One region of the Pseudoalteromonas sp. NSLLW24 genome, then DNA from elsewhere that is predicted to be linked to it. Evidence: predicted binding sites of a transcription regulator. Region 1 holds the regulator's gene; each other region holds the start of a gene.
The links. The regulator LexA, encoded in region 1, represses DNA repair genes until DNA is damaged. The targets are predictions, from matches to a motif close to TACTGTATNNNNATACAGTA.
Positions count from the first base shown of each region.

Region 2: I6E72_RS19340 (SulA-like leucine-rich domain-containing protein) is a predicted target of LexA. The motif match lies at 3,326-3,345, and genes of this name have one in related genera.
Region 3: ruvC (crossover junction endodeoxyribonuclease RuvC) is a predicted target of LexA. The motif match lies at 4,476-4,495, and genes of this name have one in related genera.
Region 4: I6E72_RS17945 (exonuclease domain-containing protein) is a predicted target of LexA. The motif match lies at 979-998, and genes of this name have one in related genera.

Region 1 is NZ_JADYWQ010000019.1:11,065-17,183, forward strand. It holds gene I6E72_RS16665 (endonuclease) at 1-355, opposite strand, end outside; gene I6E72_RS16670 (DnaJ C-terminal domain-containing protein) at 587-1,555, shown strand; gene I6E72_RS16675 (chaperone modulator CbpM) at 1,555-1,875, shown strand; gene I6E72_RS16680 (membrane protein) at 1,951-2,676, opposite strand; gene I6E72_RS16685 (hypothetical protein) at 2,989-3,369, shown strand; gene I6E72_RS16690 (PaaI family thioesterase) at 3,370-3,810, opposite strand; gene lexA (transcriptional repressor LexA) at 3,978-4,595, shown strand; gene coxB (cytochrome c oxidase subunit II) at 5,079-6,119, shown strand, end outside.
Region 2 is NZ_JADYWQ010000031.1:814-6,932, reverse strand. It holds gene cysB (HTH-type transcriptional regulator CysB) at 1-35, opposite strand, end outside; gene I6E72_RS19355 (hypothetical protein) at 360-1,118, shown strand; gene I6E72_RS19350 (NCS2 family permease) at 1,194-2,486, opposite strand; gene I6E72_RS19345 (tetratricopeptide repeat protein) at 2,605-3,069, shown strand; gene I6E72_RS19340 (SulA-like leucine-rich domain-containing protein) at 3,368-3,802, shown strand; gene I6E72_RS19335 (YchJ family protein) at 3,841-4,320, shown strand; gene I6E72_RS19330 (GGDEF domain-containing response regulator) at 4,395-5,312, opposite strand; gene I6E72_RS19325 (DUF6172 family protein) at 5,506-5,808, opposite strand; gene I6E72_RS19320 (VC2046/SO_2500 family protein) at 5,988-6,119, opposite strand, start outside.
Region 3 is NZ_JADYWQ010000001.1:38,202-44,320, forward strand. It holds gene I6E72_RS00155 (Hsp70 family protein) at 1-39, opposite strand, end outside; tRNA gene I6E72_RS00160 (tRNA-Pro) at 398-474, opposite strand; gene I6E72_RS00165 (arylesterase) at 585-1,208, opposite strand; gene I6E72_RS00170 (ABC transporter ATP-binding protein) at 1,209-1,922, shown strand; gene I6E72_RS00175 (ABC transporter permease) at 1,912-4,413, shown strand; gene ruvC (crossover junction endodeoxyribonuclease RuvC) at 4,544-5,068, shown strand; gene ruvA (Holliday junction branch migration protein RuvA) at 5,071-5,688, shown strand; gene ruvB (Holliday junction branch migration DNA helicase RuvB) at 5,696-6,119, shown strand, end outside.
Region 4 is NZ_JADYWQ010000022.1:49,171-55,289, reverse strand. It holds gene I6E72_RS17950 (GNAT family N-acetyltransferase) at 164-574, shown strand; partial or broken gene I6E72_RS19800 (protein phosphatase) at 671-880, opposite strand; gene I6E72_RS17945 (exonuclease domain-containing protein) at 1,010-3,172, shown strand; gene I6E72_RS17940 (hypothetical protein) at 3,308-4,189, shown strand; gene I6E72_RS17935 (hypothetical protein) at 4,519-5,472, shown strand; gene I6E72_RS17930 (S8 family serine peptidase) at 5,456-6,119, opposite strand, start outside.

The DNA.
Region 1 (6,119 bases):
TTCTAAATTTAGCACTTACTTTACGGCAGTTTTTACGTCCGCCATCTTGCCAACATTGTAGCTGATGACCAAATTCCCACGCCGGAACAATATGTTCCCACTCAATGCGTAGTGCTCGCACATTTACTTTGCCTGAGCGGGTAAGTGTATTTCGAGGAATGTAACCACAGTTAGAAGGATCAGGAATGAGTTTTTTGCCTTCTTTTTTAATATCACAACCGCAGTAAATACTTTTGGCGTTGTCAGGGAGGGTTTTAATTAAATGTCTTTTAGCCGTTGAAAAACGGGTAAATTGTTCGGCAGATACCGAAAAACACACACAACAAGCCAGTAAGGCCAGAATAAATCGAGTCATATCCATCACAAATGTGAACTACAGGAACAGGCAGTTTAAAGCCTTGAAGATAAAAGATAAAGTTAACTTAAGGCCTGCACTTATATTACTAAAAAGTGTCCGATTAATTTTTTATTCAAAGTTATTTTCACTATTCATTTATTTCTTACTATTTATCGTATTTTAACCACACAAGATTATACGTTAAGGAGTATGCTTAAAGCTTACTCAATATGGGGATTTGGATTGCAAATGAAATTTGTTGATTATTATGCAGTGCTTGGAATATCGCCTGATGCAGACGATAAAGCGGTTAAAGTAGCTTATAAAAAGTTAGCCAGAAAATATCACCCAGATGTAAGCAAAGAGCCTCAAGCAGAAGATAAGTTTAAAGAAATAGCAGAAGCTTACGAAGTCATTCATAACAAAGAAGAACGCACTAAATATGACGAGTTACGTCGTCACCAACAAAATCGTGCTCGTCAACAGCAAGGTAATTATGGTGGTAACAATGCTTCATCGCAAAGTAATTATCAGCAAAGCGATCCTCAAACCGATCAAGAGTTTTCTGATTTTGTTAATTCAATGTTTGGCGGCGCCGGTGGATTCAATCGTTCCGGGCAGGGCAGAAGTAACGCCGCTCGCGCGCAAAAAGGACAAGATGTGGAAATAGAGTTCCCGATTTTTCTTGAAGAGACTTTAGTTGATACCGTTAAGCCTGTTGAGTTTATGTTACCGCAGCGAGATAGTAGTGGTCGTGTCTCTGAAATTAAAAAATCACTTAAAGTGAAAATTCCCGCAGGTTCAGTAAATGGCGAACGAATTCGACTAAAAGGGCAAGGCGGATTAGGGTCAGCGAACGGGCAAAATGGCGATTTGTACTTACAAATTAGTTTAGTGCCCCACCCATTATTTGATGTTGAAGGTCATAACCTAAATATAGTCGTCCCTCTTGCACCATGGGAAGCGGCTCTTGGTACAAAAATAAATTTACCTACGTTGGCAGGCAAAATCCAATTAACTATTCCATCTAATAGTCAGTCTGGTCAACGCTTGCGTATTAAAGGTAAGGGATTAATGAGTAAAAAAGCCAAAGGTGATTTATTTGCTGTGCTTAAAATTGTTAATCCAACATCTGTTGATGATACCAGTAAAAAACTTTGGGAAGAATTAGCCGAAAAAGCTCACTTTGATCCCCGTAATAACTGGAGCAAGCCATAATGCAAATTATCGTGACACAAAAAGATGATTTACTTACTAGCAAAGAGCTATGTTTGAGTAGTGATATTAGCGAAGCAATTTTATATGAGCTAGTTGAGCACAATATTGCGGTTCCAATTGAGGGGAAGCATGTTACGCAGTGGCAATTTACGGTATCGGCAGTGACCTTAGTTAAAAAAGCGGCCCGTATTCAACATGACTTTTCGTTAGATTGGTCGGCAATAGCTTTAGTTTTACAATTGCTGGATGAGCGTGATGAGTTGATTTTCGAAAACGAAATGTTAAAGCGACATTTGAGTCGATTTAAACACTTGGAATAAAATCTGCCCTTGGGTACTTCCTCGGGCTTATTTACTCTTTGGTGAGAGTGCGCTAGTTCTTAAAAACCAATATGACTACTTTGATTTATTCTTACTTTTAATTCGGATAAATCGTTTTAGTCGTATGTTTTGCATAAGTAGTAATATTCCACTTAGGCAAAAAAGTACGCTGGTTGCTGCAAAACTAATAAGCAGCGGATTATTAAAATCCTCTCGCTCATCGTAATCCATAATATGTAACATCCAAAAAAAGTCGAAAATTCGCCATAGTGTGCTGCGAACGGTGATAACTTTGCCGTTATTTTCTGACAAATACAGTGTTGTGTTAAATGTGTCGTCAAATTGTACCTGCCAAACATTGGTTTTATATCCAACTTCTCGCATACCTTGCTTTAGCAGTACAGCGCTTGTCACTTGATCATCAATAAGTAAGTGTGCTTTAGCATTTGCGGTAATTTGTATTTTAGTTGGCGGCTCAAAAGGTCGGCCTGTTATACCGTTAAAGCTTTGCTGTTCATCTTTATTTATTACTGTAATTATAGGTGTGGTTAAAAAGTTCTCAAAAATTATTTGTGTTGGATTAACCACCTGAGATGCAATATCGTCAAGGGAGGCAACATAATCAGCCTGCGTAAATGGGTTATTAAGAGTACGTGTTGCAAGATGCTCCCCATGAACTTTATCAAGAGGGATAGCGCTCATTACTAAACCACCTAATAGCCAAGCTAAAATTTGTAATGCGAGCAAATAACCGAGCCATTTATGTAACTTGCGAGCATACTTAAATATTTTTTTATTCATGTTTTAGTCTTATTATTTTTAGAGGCTAGTTTATTACATTAATGGGATTAGTTACTGCGACATTTTGTCGCAGTTTAAACTATAGCTTACTGTAATCATTTAAAAATAAAAAAGATTACACTTAAATTGCTAACATGACTTATTTGTTAATTGAGCTGAGTGTTTGATATCCAGCTAGCTTTAAACGCTAAAAAATACTTAAAAGCTGCGAAATATCTATATAAAGTGGTTAATAGAGCATAGTTGATTTGGTATAACGGTAAAACTGCGTTAAAGTTTGCAATGAAATTATTAGAGGATAAATACGAAACGATGTCGGAAATTCAATTTTTAAATGTAGATCTTGAGCTTGAATCAAAGCAAGATATTAGTTTGCTAGTGGCAGACTTGAAAAAAGTCGCGACGATTTTACATTATGACAAAGACGAATACCGTCAATTAGCGCGTATTGAAGCAACAGGTGTAGTAAACACGCCTGACAAAGCAATAAACCATATATGTGAGCTTATTGAATCGTGTTCGCGTAACGCGCTAAAACAATGGTTAAGCTGTTCACGTAGAACGTTTGATATTGGTTTTGAATCAGGCACTTCACCTAAGTGCTTTAATCAAGCCTTAGATGCAGATACATTATTGCGTATATCTGCGATTGGTGCGGGTATGGAAATTACAATTTACCCAATCGAAAAGTAACTACCTTCGCTCTACGACTGCTGCGGTCATTTTTGATACGCAGCACAGCTCATTGCGGCTATTTGTAATTTTTATTTCCCACACTGAACTACGTTTGCCAATATGAAACGCTCTTGCCGTTGCTGTTAAAGTGCCGTTGCGAGATGCTTTTAAATGACTTGCGCTAATTTCCTGCCCCACGCAGTAAAATTTTGTAAAATCGACAACAAAGTTAGCTGCATAGCTGGCAACTGTTTCGGCAAGTACAACGTTAGCACCGCCGTGAACCATTCCCATTGGGTTATGATGCTCAGGAATTGCCGGCATAGTGGCTACTAAGTAATCATCACCAATTTCAGTGACTTCTATTCCCATGGTTTTCATTAATGTTCCTTGGCCATCAATGCCTTGTTCTAACTGCTTGCACAGCTCTAAAGTGATGGGCTGGTACCAAATACTCATAATGACTCCTTTGCTTTTTTAATCATTTATAAACCTAGCTTTAGTTATATCCCTAAAATGTACACAAGTGAAATTACTTTGGCTATTTTAAGGCTTAATTTAAATTTGCGATTTTTATTTAACTGTATATACTCACAGTTAAATGTACTGTATGGAAAACCAGTTGTATGCGACCATTAACGAACCGCCAAGCTCAAATACTCGAACTAATTAAAGTTTTTATTAAAGACACTGGTATGCCTCCTACACGTGCTGAAATAGCGCAAACATTAGGTTTTAAAAGTGCCAATGCTGCTGAAGAACATTTAAAAGCACTTGCTAAAAAAGGCGCAATTAAAATGAAACCAGGTGCAAGCCGTGGTATTCAGTTAATTGAAGAAGAAGAGCCAGAACAATTAGGTTTACCGCTTATAGGGCGTGTTGCTGCTGGTTCACCTATTTTGGCGCAAGAGCACGTTGAAAGTCACTGCAAAATAGATCCATTAATGTTTAAACCGGCTGCAGATTTTTTACTACGCGTTAACGGTATGAGCATGAAAGATATTGGTATTATGGATGGTGATTTACTTGCTGTACATCGTACTCAAACCGCTGAAAACGGGCAAGTTGTTGTTGCCCGCCTAGACGAAGACGTAACTGTAAAACGTCTTGAGAAAGCGGGTCGTAAAGTATTACTTCATGCTGAAAACGACGATTTTGAATCTATTGAAGTAGATCTTGAGAATGAGTCTTTTAATATTGAAGGCTTAGCCGTTGGTGTTATAAGAAACGCTGATTGGATGTGACTTTAAAAATAGCTTTTAAACAAGCAGTTTTATAAATGCGTACTAATTAGTACGCATTTTCTGTTTTAAATTCGCACTAAAAATAGGGCATAAATAGCTCACTGACAATTTAAGCTGTAAACTTTTTTGCACTTATATTTTCCCCCTTCGAATGCGTTAAACCCCTTTGTTTTGCTCATCTTTTGAACTTCCTGTTACCTAGTTGGTTACTGATTTTTTATTAATTACTCAATATCACCTGATTGTTTTTTATACTAAAACTTGCTTGTTGTTCATTTTTTAGCTAATTATTAATGTGCTGAGCTAATAATAACTCACAGCTTTTTAGTTTTGAGAACACACAATATACACAAACACGTTGTTGGCGCAGCAAAACCAATCAATATTAAATGAGATTGACTAAAAAAATAAAAATAACGAATTGGCGTTTAAGCCGTATGCCTCTTCGCTTTGCATTCGCAATAGCATCAAAGGAGCCGTCACATGGGTAAACTGACCTCTACCTTGTGGCTTATATTATGTGTTTTTTCGCACCCAGTTTTGGCTAACAGCCAATACAATATGCGCAAAGGCGTAACCGATATAAGCAATAATGTATATCAGCTGCACATGACCATATTTATAATATGTTGTGTGATTGGGGTGATAGTGTTCGCAATTATGTTTTGGGCACTTATTCATCACCGTAAATCTAAAGGGGCTGTACCTGCCCAATTTCACGAAAGCACTAAAGTAGAAATACTTTGGACTGCAATCCCGTTTGTTATTTTAATTGCTATGGCAGTACCAGCCACTAAAACTCTAATTGCAATGGAAGATGCCAGCAAAGCTGATCTCACTATTAAAATTACAGGCTCGCAATGGAAATGGCATTATGAATATATGGGTGAAGATGTAGAGTTCTACTCTATTTTATCTACCCCGCAAGATGAAATAGCGAATCTTGCAGATAAAAATCCTAACTACTTACTTGAGGTTGATAAACCTCTCGTACTGCCAATAAATCAAAAAGTACGATTTTTAATGACTTCTGACGATGTTATTCACTCTTGGTGGGTACCTGATTTTGCAGTTAAAAAAGATGCGAATCCCGGCTTTATAAACGAAACATGGACGAACATAAACGAAGAAGGTACTTACCGAGGCCAATGTGCTGAGTTGTGTGGTAAAGATCATGGCTTTATGCCCGTTGTGGTGGTCGCTAAATCTGAGGCTGATTTTAAAACGTGGCTTGCAGATGCAAAGCAAGCTAAACAAAAAGCAGCATTAGCAGATGCCGCATTACTTGATAAAACCCTCCCAAAAGAAGAATTAATGACTTTAGGCGAACAAGTATATATGGCCAATTGTGCTGCATGTCATCAGCCTACTGGCATGGGGTTACCGGGTGTATTTCCTGCACTTAAAGGCAGCCCTATAGTGCTTGGCGATATAAAAGATCACATTGATGTAGTTATCCATGGGCGACCCGGTACGGCAATGCAAGCATTTGCCAAACAGTTATCTATAAAGCAATTAGCAGCG
Region 2 (6,119 bases), on a different contig from region 1:
ACTTCTACGATGTATCTGAGTTGTTGTAATTTCATGGCTGCAAATTTTAACGTTATTATTCATATTATTTATAAAGGCAATACCGCTTAAAACCAAGTGTTATTTACGTAAAATAGCACTTTAGGTCTTTAGGTGTGCAATTATCTGATTAGAGCTCAAGGCTAGCATAATAAATATGCTTCAGGTAGCGATGATTATTCAGCTTTAGTTTATAAGCCCTTAGGCTTACTGCAGTTTATAAAGAGCTCAACCTATCAATTTTTTGGTATATTTTTTAAGTTAATCGGCGCAAAGCTACCCTGTTAACGTATATTTAATGTAAGATTAAATAATTAGGTTATATATCCGAGAATTACACCATGATCGTTTCTATTATAATAGTGCTTATAGTTGCATTGATTGTGATTGCACTTTGGGTAAGTGCTGTACAACAACACAAAGAAAAACAAGAGGCAGAACGCCGTAAAGAGCTTACAAAACAAAAAGCTATAATAGAAGAAACAGAAGAAGCACTAATGAATAGTGCTAACATCCCCCTTTCTGAAAATCTAATTCGTACATTACAGCGCCGTATTTACGAAGCCTTAAATACAATGGTTACTAACTCGCAAACATCTAAAGCACTTAAAAGCCGCTTAAGTGAAGCAAAAACGCACTTATCTAATCCAGTTCAAGATAATAGCAGTGAAGCTTTAACGCTACCGAGTAATGACAAACAACTTGTAGGCCTAATTCAGGGCATTAAAAAATTACGCTCAATTTTACGCTCTGAACACAGCAAAGGTCGTATTGATAGCCAAGTTTTTGTTTTAGAAGATAAACGTCTCGAAAAACTACAACTGCGTATTAATATTGAAAGCCAAATAAAACGTGGCTTGTCTGCCCGCTCAGCCAGTATGGTTGGCTCTGCAAGACAGTACTTTGAAAAAGCGCAGGCAACACTCAGCGCAGTTACCTACTCTGATGAATATGTAACAACAAAACGGCTAGAAGTTGAGGGTTACTTAGAGGCAATTAGTGTTGAACTGAGAGCTTCTAATGCAAGCGCACTTAAAAAGAAAACAGAAGAAGAGCAAGACGACTTAGATATACTGTTTGCTCCTAAAAAGAAATGGTAGTGCTTTTATAAAAGCATTAAAAAAGCCTGCACAAATTAAAATTTGTGCAGGCTTTTTTGTATTTTTTGTTAGCTATTAAGACAAAAATGCAAACTTGAAAACAAACAAGGCTGTTAATATCCAAACACTAATACTGACTTGATCTTGCTTACCGCACAAGACTTTAACCGCCGTATAAGATATAAAACCAAGTGCAATACCGTGCGCAATCGAAAACGTTAATGGTGTCATTAGTAATACCACAGTAACAGGAATTGCATCGGTCATATCATCCCAGTTTACAAACTTTAAATTTTGCAGCATCAGAACAGCTACATATAAAATAGCGCCTGCCGTAGCATAAGCCGGTACCATTTGTGCAAGCGGTGCAAAAAACATCATTAGTAAAAAGCAAATGCCTACAACTACAGCTGTTAAGCCAGTACGTCCGCCAACAGATACACCAGCAACCGATTCTATATACGATGTGGTCGTAGACGTACCTAGCATCGCACCTGCAATTGTTGCTGAGCTGTCAGCACTTAATGCGCGCCCTAAACGAGGCATGTTACCTTTTTCATCAGCTAAACCTGCTTTTTGAGTTACCGCAACTAATGTACCCGAAGTATCAAAAAGATCGACAAACAAGAAAGCAAAAATAACACTCATCATTGATATATCAAAAGCGGCTGCAAAATCTAGCTGCATAAAAGTAGGCATTATTGATGGTGGCATAGCCATAACACCGTGATATTCAACAAGCCCCAAACTTAAAGCAATGCCAGTCACTAATAAAATACTAATAAGCACGCCACTTTTAAAATCGCGGTATAAAAGCGCTGCAATTACAAAAAAACTTAATATAGCCAATAACGGTCCTGGAGAAGTAATGTCGCCCAACTGTACTAATGTTGCCGGGCTTGAGACAATAATGCCTGCATTTTTAAGGGCAATTAATGCTAAAAAAGCACCTATACCCGTTGCGATTGCTCGCTTGAGCACCAGAGGTATGGCATTAATAATCCACTCTCTGACTTTAAATAAGCTTAAAAACAAAAATATACAACCGGACATAAATACAGCCCCTAACGCGGCTTGCCAGGTATAACCCATTCCTAATACGACACCATACGTAAAAAAGGCATTTAGTCCCATACCAGGCGCTAATGCTAATGGATAGTTAGCCCATAAACCCATTATAAAACAGCCTATCGCAGCTGCTATACATGTCGCTACAAATGCAGCCCCTTGATCCATCCCAGCCTCTGCGAGCATAGCCGGGTTTACAAATACAATGTATACCATAGTTATAAAGGTAGTTAGGCCAGCAACGCATTCGCGTTTAACTGTTGAATTATTTTCGCTCAGTTTAAATAAGGCTTCGAACATAATAAACTTGTGATAGTAAAAAGTGGCGAGATTTTAACATAAAAATTATCTTTTACAGGACATTTTACCTTGCTATATACTAAACTGTTAGAGTAGTTAAAATAATAAATGAACCAATATGCTTAAAACAACACCTTGTGAGCAAGACTTAGAGCAACAGCTAGATAATATTTTAGGTTTTGTTACTCAACCCGAAAATACCTCTGTGCCCGTTGATAATAAAAAAGATGAGCAAAGTACGTTAAATAAAGCCCTATATTATTTAAAAAATAATCAAGCTCCATTGGCTGCAAAATGGATGCGACTTGCTGCAATGGCGGGAAACCACAGAGCACAGTTTTATTTAGGTTTATTCTTTGTGAAAGGTGAAGGCGTGCCACAAAGTGTATTTCATGCTGTAGCTTGGTTAAGCTTAGCAAGTAGCCAAGGGTACGCCCCTGCCACTGCAGCGGTTACAGATATACGCAAACATATCGAAACTAAGCGATTTAAAGATGCTCAATGTTATGCGGCAAGTTTGTACGAACAAATCCACCAACTCCAGTTTTCTCATATGATCCCTCGCACGAGTGAAAACACATAAGCTAGCTATAGCAGAAGTACTGTATGCAGTGTAAAAAAATACTGTATATGGTTATAAAGATAATCCTATACAGTATAAAACCCCAAAATGAAGACACTGCTCAAAAATTTATTTTTAGAATACCTTCTCAAAAATAATTCCATAACAATCTGATTAATAAAGAATTATAAATTCAAAAAATAAAAACAATGATCAAAAGCTGAATAACTGTACAAATAAATAGCATAAAAGGCTTGCACGAAAGCACTGTATAAACTACTGTATATGAATACTGTATAAAAACCCAGTGAGTGAAATTATGTTACAGCCTATTACCGTAAGAACAGTTAAAAGTTACCAACAAGATGAGCAAAGCGATTGCGTGAATTTGATTCAAATTGAAGATGAAATTTCAGCGACCTTTGAGCTTTTAAAAGTATTACACCAATACAATAGCTCTAATGCATGGACGTTACTAATTGCTCCAGATCACGTACCTAGCAAAGCTTTACTTGACTCATGCTCTATTGATACAAGTAAATTACTTGTTATTAGACAAAAGCACCTAGTAAATTTAGAGTATGTATTAAATTCTGCATTACATAACGGAAACTTTGCAGCGGTAATTACCTGGACCGATATAGTTAATAACCAACTACTTACGAATCTATCGTTCGATTTAAGTAAAACGAATACAAAACTATACTGTTTTACTAAAAAGTCTCAAACAACAGAGATATCACTCGCCCAATAAGCTTGTTAAACTAATGTTTTAGACTTTGTATTATTATTATGACTTCACTCAATACCACATTATGTTTTTGCAGCAGTGGGCACAATTATGCCGATTGCTGCGAGCCGCTTCACTTATCTGTTAAGCAAGCTGATTCTCCTGAACAACTTATGCGCTCACGATTCAGTGCTTATGTTATTAAAAATGCAGAATATGTTTATCAAACCTACGCAAAAGAAAAACAAGCTGAAAATCCGGTTAAAGAAATCAATGATTTTGCTAACAGCTGTCGATTTATAAATCTTGATGTAATTGGGTCAAGCCATGATGGCGATACCGGTACTGTAGAATTTAAAGCCCAATATTTTTATCAAAACTTATTTTGTGAGCTTCACGAAAAATCGCAGTTTATTAAAGAAAACACTCAATGGCGTTATTTAGATGGCACTATATATCCTGTTGAAGATATTAAAGTGGGCAGAAATGATGACTGCCCATGTGGTAGCAATAAAAAGTACAAAAAATGTCATAGCGTGTAATAAATAATCTTATTTAATATTTATCACCTACAAGGTGTTTTTAAGTGGCAAAGTGATTTATTAGCTAGCTAAACTTAAAAACACACTTGGTTACGACCTTGCATTTTGGACTCATACATTTTTTCATCTGCGATCTGCAAGGTGTTTTTGTTATTTACGTACGGTTGTAGGGTTGCACCGCCAATACTAATAGTCACAAAGTCATATTCTGAATATCTGTGTAATATTCCTAAATCGACCACATTTTGTTTAATTTTATCAGCAACACAAATCGCACCTTCAGTGCTTGTATGCGGTAGAACAACTACAAACTCTTCGCCGCCGTAACGCGCAACAAAATCGGTTGGCCTTTGCAAACTATTAGTAATAGTTTGTGCAACAAGGTTTAAAACCGTATCGCCTTGCACATGACCATAAAGATCGTTGTATTGCTTAAAGTAGTCTATATCGATGAGTAATAGTGCATAGTCGACTTTTTCTCGTAAGGCGCTTCGTTCCATTTTAGAAAAATGCGCATCAAAATAACGACGATTGAATACCTTTGTTAAATCATCTAGAAATACTTTTTGATTGAGTAAGTCATGTTGCAGTTTCATCGTAATATGGGCGCGCACTCTTCTATATAAAGTTTCCGAGTTAGTTGGTTTCTTTATAAAATCTACAGCCCCTGCTTCCCAGCACTCTTCTTCTTGATTTTCAGATGAGGTTACAAAAATAACGGGGATATCTTGTGTTTCAGATATATTTTTTAATTTTAGACATGTTTCAATACCACTCATTCCTTCCATATTAATATCGAGTAGTATTATATCTGGCGGATTATGTTTACAAATTTCAATCGCATCCTCACCACAGCTCGTTGTTGTTACACTAAAATGCTCTGATAATATTTTTTTTAATACAATTAAGCTTAATAGCTGATCGTCAACGACAAGTACCTTAGAGCTCTTTAAGCTTAATTTCAATTGGTGGTCAGAGTAATTTATCGGCATGGTACAACTGTTTTGTTTTTTTAATTAAACACACCCTATATCACTACATTTTGTTATGCAAATGTTAATAAATTAAAATTCTACTTATTAGTTACTAATAAAAATGATTTATGGTGAATCTTTAATGCATAAAAACAAAAAATGAGCCACTTGGGCTCATTTTAAAACTTCGAACACTTAATTAAATTAAGTGTTATTCGTCATCATCTAAATCTAACTGTTGACGTTGAGCAGGTCGAGCTAAAATCTCTACATAGAAAGAGGTCAAACCTTGCTTTTCAATTTCGCCAATTTGGTTACTTAATTCAGCAACGTGCACAACTTGCGCATCTTCAGCTGTGTTACCAAACTTACAGTCAAATGCCCAATAGTCAGCATCTTCAGGTAGCGTTTTATTACGCTCTCTTTTCAAATATTTTTTCACTTCGTGCTTTGCAGCATCAACCATACGAGGGTATTTGATTTTCTCGTGATTTAGCGTGAATGTTTTCTTCATTACGTTCCTAATTACCTTGGTTTAATGATAATGGCATTTCATGTCATACCATTTGACGCCATTATAGCAATTGCATTTAATTTTTGGATGCTTTTTTTTCATTAAATCAATTATTAGCAAATATATAAAGCAGACCCGTTATAAAGCATATATTAACTGGTGATTATTACAATCATATATCACACCGCAATGAGCTGAAGTGGTTGATGTAATGCATCATTATTAAGGCTGTCGTAAAAAGCAGCTGCATCTATAGGGGGATTAGCTAGTTGGGTTTGTTCGCTTTTAATTCTTCTTCTGACGGCAAGCTC
Region 3 (6,119 bases), on a different contig from region 1:
TACGCTATGAGTTGTACCGAGATCTATCCCTATTTTCATTTTATTTCCCTTACTGAATGACTTAAATCATCGCTATGCTAAGTTACTTAATACAGAGCCTTAAATTCAACTTAGTTTTACATCGATGCCATTATACAGTTTAATTAAAAACCTATTATTAATATCTGATTGAAAATTATACGCTTAACTTTATTTTATTAAAATAGGTAGCGGTTCTTGATGAGAGCAAAGAGGTCTTTAAAAGAATACATATTGGAGAGGTGCAAGCAGATTAGTATTAAGGTTGATAACAAAAAAATATGGATCTAGATATAGAGTATTATCGAATTACTGGAAGTAAAGTTTACTGATGGTTGGGTTTAGATTAACGAAGATTGTTACTTTTAAGGGAATTAATTGGTCGGTATGGAGAGATTCGAACTCTCGACCCCTGCCACCCCATGACAGTGCGCTACCAAGCTGCGCCACATACCGATTTGTATGCAATAGTACGTGTATTTTTTTAAAAATCAATAAGCGATTGTTTGTTTGGGTGTTTATTACGCAAGAGACCTAAAAAGGCACTCTTGCGGTGTATTAATTGGCTAGTCTTTATTTAACCACTTTTTGATCGAGTCATACATCTCATCTCGTATTAATGGCTGAGCTTTTTTGTTAGGGTGTAAACTATCGTTTTGCATTAGCTCAGGTTGACCAGCAACATCGAGCATAAAAAAGTTCATTAAATGCGCATTTGTTTCTTCGCTAACGCGTGAGAAAGTGTCTGTAAACATTTTGCTGTAACGCGGACCGTAATTAGGGGGAATGTAAATCTCCATTAAGGCGGTCATCGCATTAGCTGCTTGGCTTTTTTGAATAAGAGACGTTAAGTTTGTTTGCATTTTTTTGACTGGAAAACCACGTAAACCGTCATTAGCACCTAGCTCAATAAGTACATGAGTGGGTTCGTATTGCTCAAGCAATGCATCTAAACGACGTAGGGCTCCACCAGATGTTTCGCCACTAATACTGGCGTTGATAAGTTCAATGTCGGTTTGTTCGTCATCGTATTTATCTTGTAACAATTTTACCCAGCCTTCTTCTTGTTGAAGTCCGTAGGCTGCACTTAAACTGTCACCGAGTATTAAAATCGTGTTGTCGGCTGCTGCGCTCAGCGGTTTGATAACTAAAAATAAAATGAATACTAAACGAAGGATTGAATGAGTCATATGTCAGCGCTTTCTCAATTAAATATAATTCAGGTTAATGGTTTGTCTAAAGTAGTCTCTACCTTTGAAGGTGAGCTGCCCATCCTCAGCGACATCAGCTTTAATGTCAAGCATGGCGAGTCTGTTGCTATTGTTGGCACGTCGGGCTCTGGTAAATCAACGTTACTCAGTTTATTAGCAGGGCTGGATACCGCAAGCAGCGGCGAAATATTTTTAGATGGCGAGCCATTACACAATTTAGATGAAGAAGAGCGTGCTGCACTGCGCGCGGCTAAAATTGGATTTGTGTTTCAATCGTTTATGTTAGTACAAAGCTTAACGGCACTTGAAAACGTTATGCTACCAGCAGAGCTTGCTGGCGAAAGTGATGCAAAAGAGCAAGCAATTGCATTACTTGAAAAAGTAGGCTTGAGCCATCGAATTGATCATTACCCGTCGCAACTCTCTGGCGGTGAACAACAGCGTGTTGCTATTGCGCGAGCATTTATTGGTACACCTAAAATATTGTTTGCTGATGAGCCTTCGGCTAACTTAGACAGCAAAAACGGTAAAATGATTGAGTCGTTATTATTTGATTTAAACACGCAACACGGCACTACGCTTATTTTGGTTACTCACGATGAAGGGCTTGCACAAAAATGTGAGCACATTATTCAAATAGAAGCGGGTTTACTGGTAAAAAGCCAAGTAGAGGACGTTGCTAATGTGGGTTAAGTTAGCGCTTAAGTTATTTTCGCGAGAATTTCGCCGTGGTGAGCTAACAGTTATAAGCGCAGCTATCGCCCTTGCTGTTTTAACCGTGCTTACACTGTCTATGGTTACTGAGCGAATAGGGCAAAGTATTGCGCAAAAAAGCAGTGCTTTTATTGCAGCAGACCGTGTACTTGCAAGCGACCATGTTCTGGACACTGCTTTTATTACTAAAGCACAGAGCCAAAATTTAAAAACGGCGCAAATGGTGTACTTCGACACTATGTTGTTTGCCGATGATGAAATGCAGTTTAGCTCGGTAAAAGCGGCATCTAGTGCGTACCCGTTAAAAGGGCAGTTAAAAGTTAAAGATACCTTAACAGGTGAAACTAAGGTTGCTAATAGCGGACCAACGCCTGGTAATGTGTGGCTAAGTGAATCAGTATTTTACAGTCTAAATATTGATATAGGCGCGCAAGTAGAGCTTGGCGCTGCATTATTTAATGTTTCAAAAGTTATTGTAGAAGAGCCCGATGCGCCATTTAATGTATTTTCGAGCAGCCGCCGCGTGCTTATTAATATTGACGATGTGGCAAAAACCGAAGTTGTGCAGCCAGGTAGTCGTGTTTATTATCGCCAACTTTATGCAGGTAGTGAGGCCGATATAAATAGCTTTTACGAGTGGCTTAAACCACAAATGAAAGAAAACCAACAATGGTACGGCGTTAAAGACCGTCAATCACCTATTTCAAATAGTTTAAACCGTGCAGAGAGCTTTTTATTACTTGCCGGCCTATTAGGTATTATTTTAGCCGCAGTGGCTATAGCCGTTTCAGCAAAACGTTATTGTGAACGCCAATACGACCCAGTAGCGATGATGAAAACGCTAGGCGGTAGCCGTTCAATGATCCGCAAAATATACATGCTCCATTTATTGCTTGTATGTGCAATGGCGGTAAGTATTGGGCTGTTAATTGGTTATGGCTTGCAAGAAATAGCAACAAGTTACTTATCAAAAAGTATGGGCACAGAGCTACCTTTAGGTGGCTTTAAACCTTGGCTGGTGGCTATAAGTACTGGCGTAATTTGTGCCGTTATGTTTTCTATTAAACCGTTATTTGATTTATTTGATATTCCACCGCTTAGAGTGCTGCGCCGTAACTTAGGTGACAAGTTGGCAGTAAGTCGTGTGCATTTAGGCATGAGTGCGCTAACTGTGTTTTTATTAATGTGGTTATTTAGTAACAACATAAAAATAACGCTTATTTTGTTTGCCTCAACGCTTGCGCTAATTGGTGTGTTGTTTTTGATATCTAAATTAATATTTGGTGGCGGTCGAAAATTAGGGCTTAAGCCAGGTAACAGTTGGTCGCTTGCAATTGCATCTATTCAAAAGCGTGCAAATGTGAACGCGGTACAGTTAATTAGTTTTTCGTTAGCGATTAAATTACTGCTGTTTTTAGTGGTACTTAAAAACGACATGATATCTGATTGGCAGTCGCAACTTCCTGCCGATGCGCCTAATGCGTTTTTAGTTAATATTACGCAAAATGAGCTTGAGCCAATTAATGAATATTTAGCTCAAAAAGATATTCAAGTATCAGAGTTTTATCCCACTATTCGTGGGCGCGTAAATGCGGTGAATGGCGAGTTGGTAGCACGTTCAGTATCGCTGCAAGACAACGAGAAAAAAGACGAAGAAGCACGTGCAGGTATTGGCCGCGAGCTAAATCTTACATGGCTTAAAGATGTGCCTGACCAAAATGAAGTAACACAAGGCACGTGGTTTGGTGAAAATGCGATGGCTGAAGCCTCAGTAGAGGAGTCGATGCTTGAGCGTTTAGATGTTGAGATAGGCGATACGCTTACATTTTTAATTGGTTCGCAGTCGTTCGATGCTAAAATCACCAGTGTGCGCAAAGTTAATTGGGCCACGCTTAAACCTAACTTTTTTATTATTTTAAGCCCAGATGTACTTGCAGATTTTCCGGCAACGTATATTTCGTCGGTACGTATAAATCCAGATCAAAAGTGTGACTTTAGCCAGTTATTGCGTACTTACCCTACTATTACAGCGATTGATATTGATAACTTTGTTAAGCAAATACAAACAACTATTTCGCAAGTATCACTCGCTATTGGCTTTGTACTTGCAATTGTTGTGCTGTGTGGCGCGCTTGTACTTATATCGCAAGTGCAAGCTAGTTTAGGTGAGCGTATGCAAGAAATTGTCATACTGCGAACGCTTGGCGCTAAAAGCCGATTAATTAAAAACGCGACCTTGTACGAGTTTTTATTACTCGGCGGTTTAGCTGGCTTAGTTGCTGCATTTTTTAGTGATATAGCGCTTTTAATTGTGCAGCAACAAATGTTTGATTTAGCAGGTAAGTTACATCCGCATATATGGATTATTGGTCCGGTAGCTGGCGGTGTATTTGTGGCTGGTTTAGGCTATTTAATGATTGCCCGAACACTTAAACAAAATACCCAAGGATTAGTGCGTGCCCTAGGGTAAGCTTAAACTAACATGCTCCTTCAAATGCCCACCTAACACGTGGGCATTTTTGTTTTTCTTTGTACTGGTAATTTATACAGTGCTCTGGCATTATTAGCGTAATTTAAAAATAATAACAATGGAGTGCTGTTTGGCCATTATTTTAGGGATCGATCCTGGTTCACGTTTGACCGGATATGGCGTTGTTGCCCACCAAGGTTCTAAATTTACATACTTAGGCAGTGGTTGTATTAAGTTAGCCGATCATCCTTTTCCGGTTAGGCTTAAAATGATCTATCAAGGCATTACACAGCTTATTGAGCAGTTTTCGCCAGAAACCTTTGCCATTGAAAAAGTATTTATGGCGCATAACCCCGATTCTGCTTTAAAGCTTGGCCAAGCTAGAGGCGCTGCTATTGTAGGTGCTGCAATGGCCGACTTGCCCGTATTTGAATACTCAGCTAGGCAAATTAAGCAAGCAGTAGTAGGTAACGGTGGCGCTGATAAAACTCAAGTGCAACACATGGTAAAAAATATTTTAAAACTACCAGGTACGCCACAGGCCGATGCAGCTGATGCACTCGCTATTGCGATTTGCCACGCTCACTCAGAACAAAATTTAATTAAACTAGCGGGTAGCGCAAGCAAAATCGTTAGAGGACGTTTAAGGAAATAACTATGATAGGCCGCTTAAATGGTATTTTAGTCGAAAAACAGCCACCAGAAATATTACTCGAAGTAAGTGGTGTCGGTTACGAAGTACAAATGCCAATGACCTGTTTTTACGATTTACCAAAAATTGGTGAAAACGCGATTGTTTACACCCACTTTGTAGTGCGTGAAGATGCTCAATTATTATTTGGTTTTAATAATAAAGTTGAACGCGCCTTGTTTAGAGAGCTATTAAAAGCAAATGGCGTTGGGCCAAAACTTGGCTTAGCTATTTTATCGGGCATGTCGGCAAAGCAATTTGTAAGCTGTGTAAATAACGAAGACTCAACGTCGCTAGTTAAATTACCGGGTGTAGGTAAAAAAACAGCCGAGCGTTTAGTACTCGAAATGAAAGACAGATTAAAAGATTGGGGTAATGATTTATTTACGCCATTTAGCGACAGCGCAGTAATAGAGCCAATGAGCGATGCGACAATAGCTAATAACGCAGCCGATGATGCCGTATCGGCACTGCTTGCATTAGGTTATAAATTGCCACAAGCTCAAAAAGCAGTAAAATCGATAAGCAAACCCGATATGTCTACTGAGGTTCTTATTAGAGAATCTTTAAAATCAATGTTGTGAGTAACCCATGATTGAAGCGGATCGCTTAATTGATGCGACTGAAAAAACAAATGAAGACTCTATAGATCGTGCAATAAGACCAAAACTTTTAGCCGACTACAGAGGCCAGCCTCATGTTAAGCAGCAAATGGAAATTTTTATTGAAGCTGCCCGAACCCGTGGTGAAGCGCTCGATCATTTATTAATATTTGGCCCACCAGGGCTTGGTAAAACCACGCTTGCAAATATCGTTGCCAACGAATTACACGTAAGTATTAAAACAACATCCGGCCCTGTACTTGAAAAAGCAGGCGATTTAGCTGCGTTACTTACTAATTTAGAAGAAGGCGATGTACTGTTTATTGATGAAATACACAGGCTAAGCCCGCAAGTTGAAGAAATACTGTATCCCGCAATGGAAGACTACCAGCTTGATATAATGATTGGTGAAG
Region 4 (6,119 bases), on a different contig from region 1:
CCAAATTTGTATGCAAATAGCATAACATTTCTTTCTTAATGGGTGACCAAAATTACTCTACCACTACACTTAGAGTTAATTACAGGAGCTCGTTTTTTAATTGAATTTGGCTGTTGGAGTTATTCTACAGTCTTGTTAGGAACCAGTGTTATTCGGAGGTTTTTTGATAGAAGTAAATAAAATTAACAACTTAAATCAAATACAAAATGGCACTCTTCGTACTCGTGCAGAAAGAGCACAAAGTGGACGGACACTTGAGTTTATAGCCAAATGTGATGGTCTTGAATCTGCGTTTTTATCTTTTGAAGATTGGAGTGATAAATCACTTGGATTTATTTACGAAATATACGTACTTCCGGAATTTAGAAATCAAAGCTTAGGTGGTTCACTTCTTCATAAGGCAGAAGAAGTTGCAATTAAGCTTGGGTGTACAAAGTTACAGCTTGATGTGCATGCTTTTGATCGAACTCTTGATAAGGGTGCTCTTTATTCTTGGTATTCTGAAAAAGGTTACGTTAGAGTTGGTAGTAATTCAGAACGCATGGAAAAATTAATCAGTAGCAAAAATGTCTAACAAGTGGTTAAGCGTTATCCACGCTCGCTAATAACGAGCATTAAAAAATAATATTTTTAGCACTATTTATAGTGCTAAATCCTCCCCAATCACAGCCTATCCCTTAAAGTTCTCAAAATACTCTTTTTGCAGTTCTATAGTAAGCGCTTTAGATCGAATGCCTTGTACTAGGTTGTATACCTCTTCTTATGTGTAACCTGTCGAATTTAAAATAAGTGCAGCGACCAACCTTGTGCCGCAGGTGCCACCTTTACAGTGTATGGCAATGGTTTGCTTTCGTTGTATGGCTTGCAATATATCGGTTTTTACATTTAGTGCTTATCGACTCTACATTATTTATATATGACAACTATAAGCATTACTGATTACAAGTTTAAGATTGAATAATAAGCATAAATACTGGATACTGTTTTTATATACAGTTGTGGCGATATTATGAAAAAAGAATTACCAGCAAAATACTATTTAGCGCATTTTAAAGAGCTTATTGAGTTTGTAACAAGTAAATGTATGCATTTACTTGAGCCTAAACATAGTGAATTTATTAGTAAAATTAACCAGCTAGATGAGCAAAGCCAGTGCATGTTGGCGCGCGTGTACTCACGCAAGCCTTATTTGGTGCAGGCGCAATCGCTCAATTATGAAGAAATAACATCGCCGCATCAGGCTATTTATGCGCTAAAAAAAGCGGGCATTTTATTTGAGCCAAACGAGCAGCATTATTCGCAGCTTTTAGCGCACTTAACTAAGCCTTCTTTGGTTGAGTTGCTAAGTAATTACAGTGAGCAAATAAGCTTTAAAAAGAGCGCTGCTAAAGGCGCGCTGGTGGATATTGCGCGTGAGTTTTTTAAAGCGTGCCCACAAGAGCTTGCGCCACTTTATAGCCAGTATGTAATTAATAACCGCAGTGATTACTACGAGTATTTTGAGTTTTTATTTGCAGGCAAACTAAGCAGCGGCGATGTAAATCATCAAAATCGTTTTGTAATGCGAGACTTAGGCTTAACCGCTACACGCGAAGGACACAGCGAGAGCTTGTCGCGTTTTGAAACACTTGACGAAGCGCAATCAAACTATTTACTAAACCGTTACCGGTTAGCATTTAAAAACATTACAGATGAGAGCGATTACGTCGCTTTAGCGTCGCAGGTTTTAGTGCAAGCTACACATGGTGCCATTGCCGTTGTATTAAAAAATAAATTATTAGTTAGGCTTTATAGGCAGCTAAAAACAGTTGATAGCGAACTTGCTTTTAGCTTACTAGAAGGGTGCGTGGATGATAGCGAAGCACAAGAAATTCAAATAAGAGAGCAATACAGGCTTGGCAATAAAGAGTGGGTAAAAGCTCGATTAGAAGCCATTATCGAAAACCCACTTACTGATGATTTACTGTATTTTGCTGACGATTTTTTAATGCGTAAGTTTAATAAAAAAACACGTTCGCGTTTAAGTGCCATGCTTGCCGATACTCAGTGCGTGCTAGAAATAGATGAACTGTACCGAGGTGAAGTAGAGCAGGGCGTAAACGATTATTATACTCGCCAAGGTATGGCTGTATTTAATACCGAAAACATGCTTTGGCAAAGTTTATTTGGTTTAGTATTTTGGCATGAGTTATTTGTGGAGTCGCCTTATCCACCATGCAATGAGTTTGATATTTATCCGCAAGTATTAAGGCTTGGTAATTTTTATGAAGCGCAGCAAACACAGATAAATGAGCGCTTAGCACAGTGTCAAACGCCACAAGCATTACTTAATTTGGTATGCAAAAATGCAGCGCAATACTTTGACCAACCTAACGGCTTGTTTAGATGGCGCAGCAATTTATTAGAGCCACTAGAGGCGCTCATTTTAAACAGCCCACTTGAGGCATTAATTACTCATTTAACAGCCATGAGTAAACATTATTTACAGCTAAAAGACGGCTACCCCGACTTAATGGTTATCAATAATGGCCAAGTACATTTTGAAGAAGTAAAAGCACCGGGCGATAAGCTTAGGCGCAACCAATTAACCACTATTGATAACTTAAAAAACGTAGGCTTTGAGGTACACATTGCTGCGGTTAAATGGTTTGTAGATCCAAACCGTATTTACAGCGTAGTTGATATAGAAACCACAGGCGGCTTAAAAGGCGGTAACCGTATTACCGAAATAGGCCTTGTAAAAGTGCAGCACGGTAAAGTAATTGATACCTGGACGAGCTTAGTTAACCCCGAGCGCCATATACCTGGATTTATAACGTCACTAACTGGTATTAGCGACAGCATGGTTTATAACGCGCCCGTATTTGCAGAGGTTGTAAAGCCACTAATTGATAAACTAGCAGGCAGTATTTTTGTAGCCCATAACGTTAATTTTGACTACGGCTTTATTAAAAAAGAATGCGAGATGGCAGGGCACTTTTTTAAAATGCCAAAAATGTGCACCGTGGTTGAATCGCGCAAAGCGTTTAAAGGCTTAAAGTCGTATTCGCTTGGTAATCTCTCATCGCATTTTAATTTAAATTTAACCAGCCATCACCGCGCATTGGCTGATGCAACCGCCACTGCCGAGCTGTTATTGCTGATACAAAATAGTGAAACGCTAACGCCGTAGGGTATTAGCTTACCTTTAAGTATTTGAAATTTAGGTCATAAGTGGTTTTATTGTAATTTTTTAATTTATTTTGGAATAAAGTGTTTTTGTAAATCGTCTTCTTTATGTCAATCCGACAAACTAGAGGACAAAACAATGACTAAATTAAATAAAATTGTAAGCGTAATGATGTTAAGCGGTGTGTGTACTTTTACAGGTGCAGTGCAGGCCGCTGATATTGAAATATCCCAGTCAACGTCGGCGCAGCAACAAACATCTACATCTATTGCGCTTTCACAAAACGGTTTAACAGCCAGTGGTAGCAATGACACAAACGCATCTAGCAATACACAAGTAACGGCTGATGACTCGCAAGCTACAGATTCAACGGCAAATAATACACAAACTTCAGCGCAAGAAAGCAGCGAGGCCGCAGAGCCTGCAAATTCATTAGTTGCATCTGCCAGCTCATCTTTAAATAACTCATTGAATGCATCGGCATCGTCTTTAAATGCCACAGGCAATACCACAGTCAATACAGCACTTGATGCAACCGCGCAGTTAACCTCATCGGCGGGTAATTTAACGACTGCAGTGAGCCAATCGTCATTACTTTCTGTTAGCTCTGAGCAAGCCGCTCAGCCTGATACTACTGATACACCAACAAGTGCCTCTTTACTTTCAAATGTGAGTAGCTCTACAGATTCAGTAACACAAGCTGATGCAACAAATGCGCTTAATGCGGGTGAGCTTACAAACCAATTAGCAATTACTAATACGGCTGCAAACTCAGTGAGTTCTGCACTGCAGGTAGGTGATGCAATTAATACCAGTAATGAAGTTGTAAGTAGTGTTCAGCAATCTTTAATTGCCAGCGTGCAAGATAGTACGGTTAGCAGTTTACAAAGCACGGTACAGCAAAGTGTTAGCGGGCAGGTGAGTGCAGCGGTCACTGATCAAATTAGTAACGATGTAGCACTTAGCACTGCAAGTGAAGTAGTAACCAACATTACTAACGATTTAGACCTAGGCCTTTAGGGCGTGTTGAAATTTGCGGATTGAAATTTGTTCAATCTAGGGGCGGTTAAACTGAGCAAAGCTTCCGTGTCCTGCTCACGCCCCTTACCTGCATCCATGTAGACAACAAATAGTTTATCGCCCCTAGGCAGAACCCGAAGGGCAGCGCATGTTTGGCATTTATGCTGCGTTATCGCCTATTTATGTGGAACAACCACACTTCATAGGCTCTGCCTTGCCTAAAAACCAAACATACTGCTGCAAATTCAACAATCAAAGATCAACACGCCCTAAGCGTGTTTGCACAAATGCCGAATAGGGAAACCTATTCGGCCTGTTGGAGAATAAATATGAAAGCAGTTATAACCGCGACACTGTGTGTTTTTAGTGCCCAAGCGGTGCTTGCACAAACTAACCACGTTAAAACAGCTGAGCAAAATAAACCCTTTAAAAGTAGCTTTGAGCTAAATGCAGATGCAGAAATTGGGGTATTAAGTAACTCGGCGCTCTCTGTTCAGGAGCTTGACGATATTTCGTCGCAAAGTGACAGCGGCATAAAAACCGCAGCCGGTGTTAATGCAAAATGGCAATTAACCAAAGGCGCTAAATTAACTTCAAGCTATAAGTTTGAACAACAAGACTACGATGAGTTTGATCAATACGATTTAGACCTTCATCAATATGGTTTAGATGGCAGCTATACCTTTAGTAATCACGAGGTAGGGGTTCGTTACGATGGTGCAAAAGCAAATGTAGATGGCGATACATTTTTACATTTTAATCAAGCCAGCGCCTACTATGGCCATTTTTTAAACCCGTATACGTATTTACGTATGAGCATAAAAACCAAAACTAAACGTTTTGCTAATGCAAAAGCACGTAATGCCGACGGCGTAGGTGCCGATGTAGCGCTTTATCATTTTATAAATAATGGCCAAACCATGCTAATGGCAGCGCTAAGTGCTGATAAAGAAAACGCCGACGACAACCAATACGACTTTAACGGTTACGGCTTTACTACTAAAGTTACGCACAAATTTACGGCCTTTAATGTGGCTAACAAAGTGGGGGCTGGCTGGCGTTATCAAAATAAAGATTACGATGAGCAAACAACGGATGATTTTTTTGAGCAAATACCGTCGCGAGATGAGCACCGAAATGTAGTTAATGCGTTTTATAACCTAGCTGTGTTTGAGCACGTAAAACTAATAGCCGAGGCTGAATATGGCGATTATCAATCAAAGCTTAGTAGTAATACCTATACGCAATCGGTTTTATCGGCGTCAGTTAAAGTGCACTTTTAGGTGGGTAAATGGCGCCATAACCAAAGGTGGTGTCTTTGCCTTGCTCGCCTAAATCGACGGCCAGCGATGTAAGCTCGTTAAGTGCTTTAGTTTTATTATTACCATGCTTTAACAATAAACAACTTAATGCCACGCTTACATGCGGCGCCGCCATTGACGTACCCGACTCCCTACTAAATTTTCCATTACTTTGGCTTGTAACAACATTTACACCAAGGGCTGTAAAGTCTATGTAATCGCCTTTATTTGACCATCTATAAATGTGGTTTTTTGAATCAATAGCACTTACCGCTATCACGCTTTTATACGCGCCTGGGTATAACGGCTGCGACGCCGGACCTTGATTACCCGCAGCAGCTACAATTAAACCATTTTGTTTTATTGCTGCAGTAATACTTGCTTCTAAAATTGCGTTATTTGGCCCCGTTAGGCTCATATTTATTACGGGTATTTTATTACTAACTAACCAGTCAAGTGCTTCTACTATGGCAAATAAAGTAGCCCCTTGTGCATATTCAGATTGCCTATAAAACACCTCGGCACTGTAAAGCTTGGCACTGCCTAAAAGCGGGTTAAGTTTTGCGCCTTTACCTGTAATTAGCCCTGCAATGGCGGTGCCGTGTAAATTTGGCGAGCTTAACCCTTTA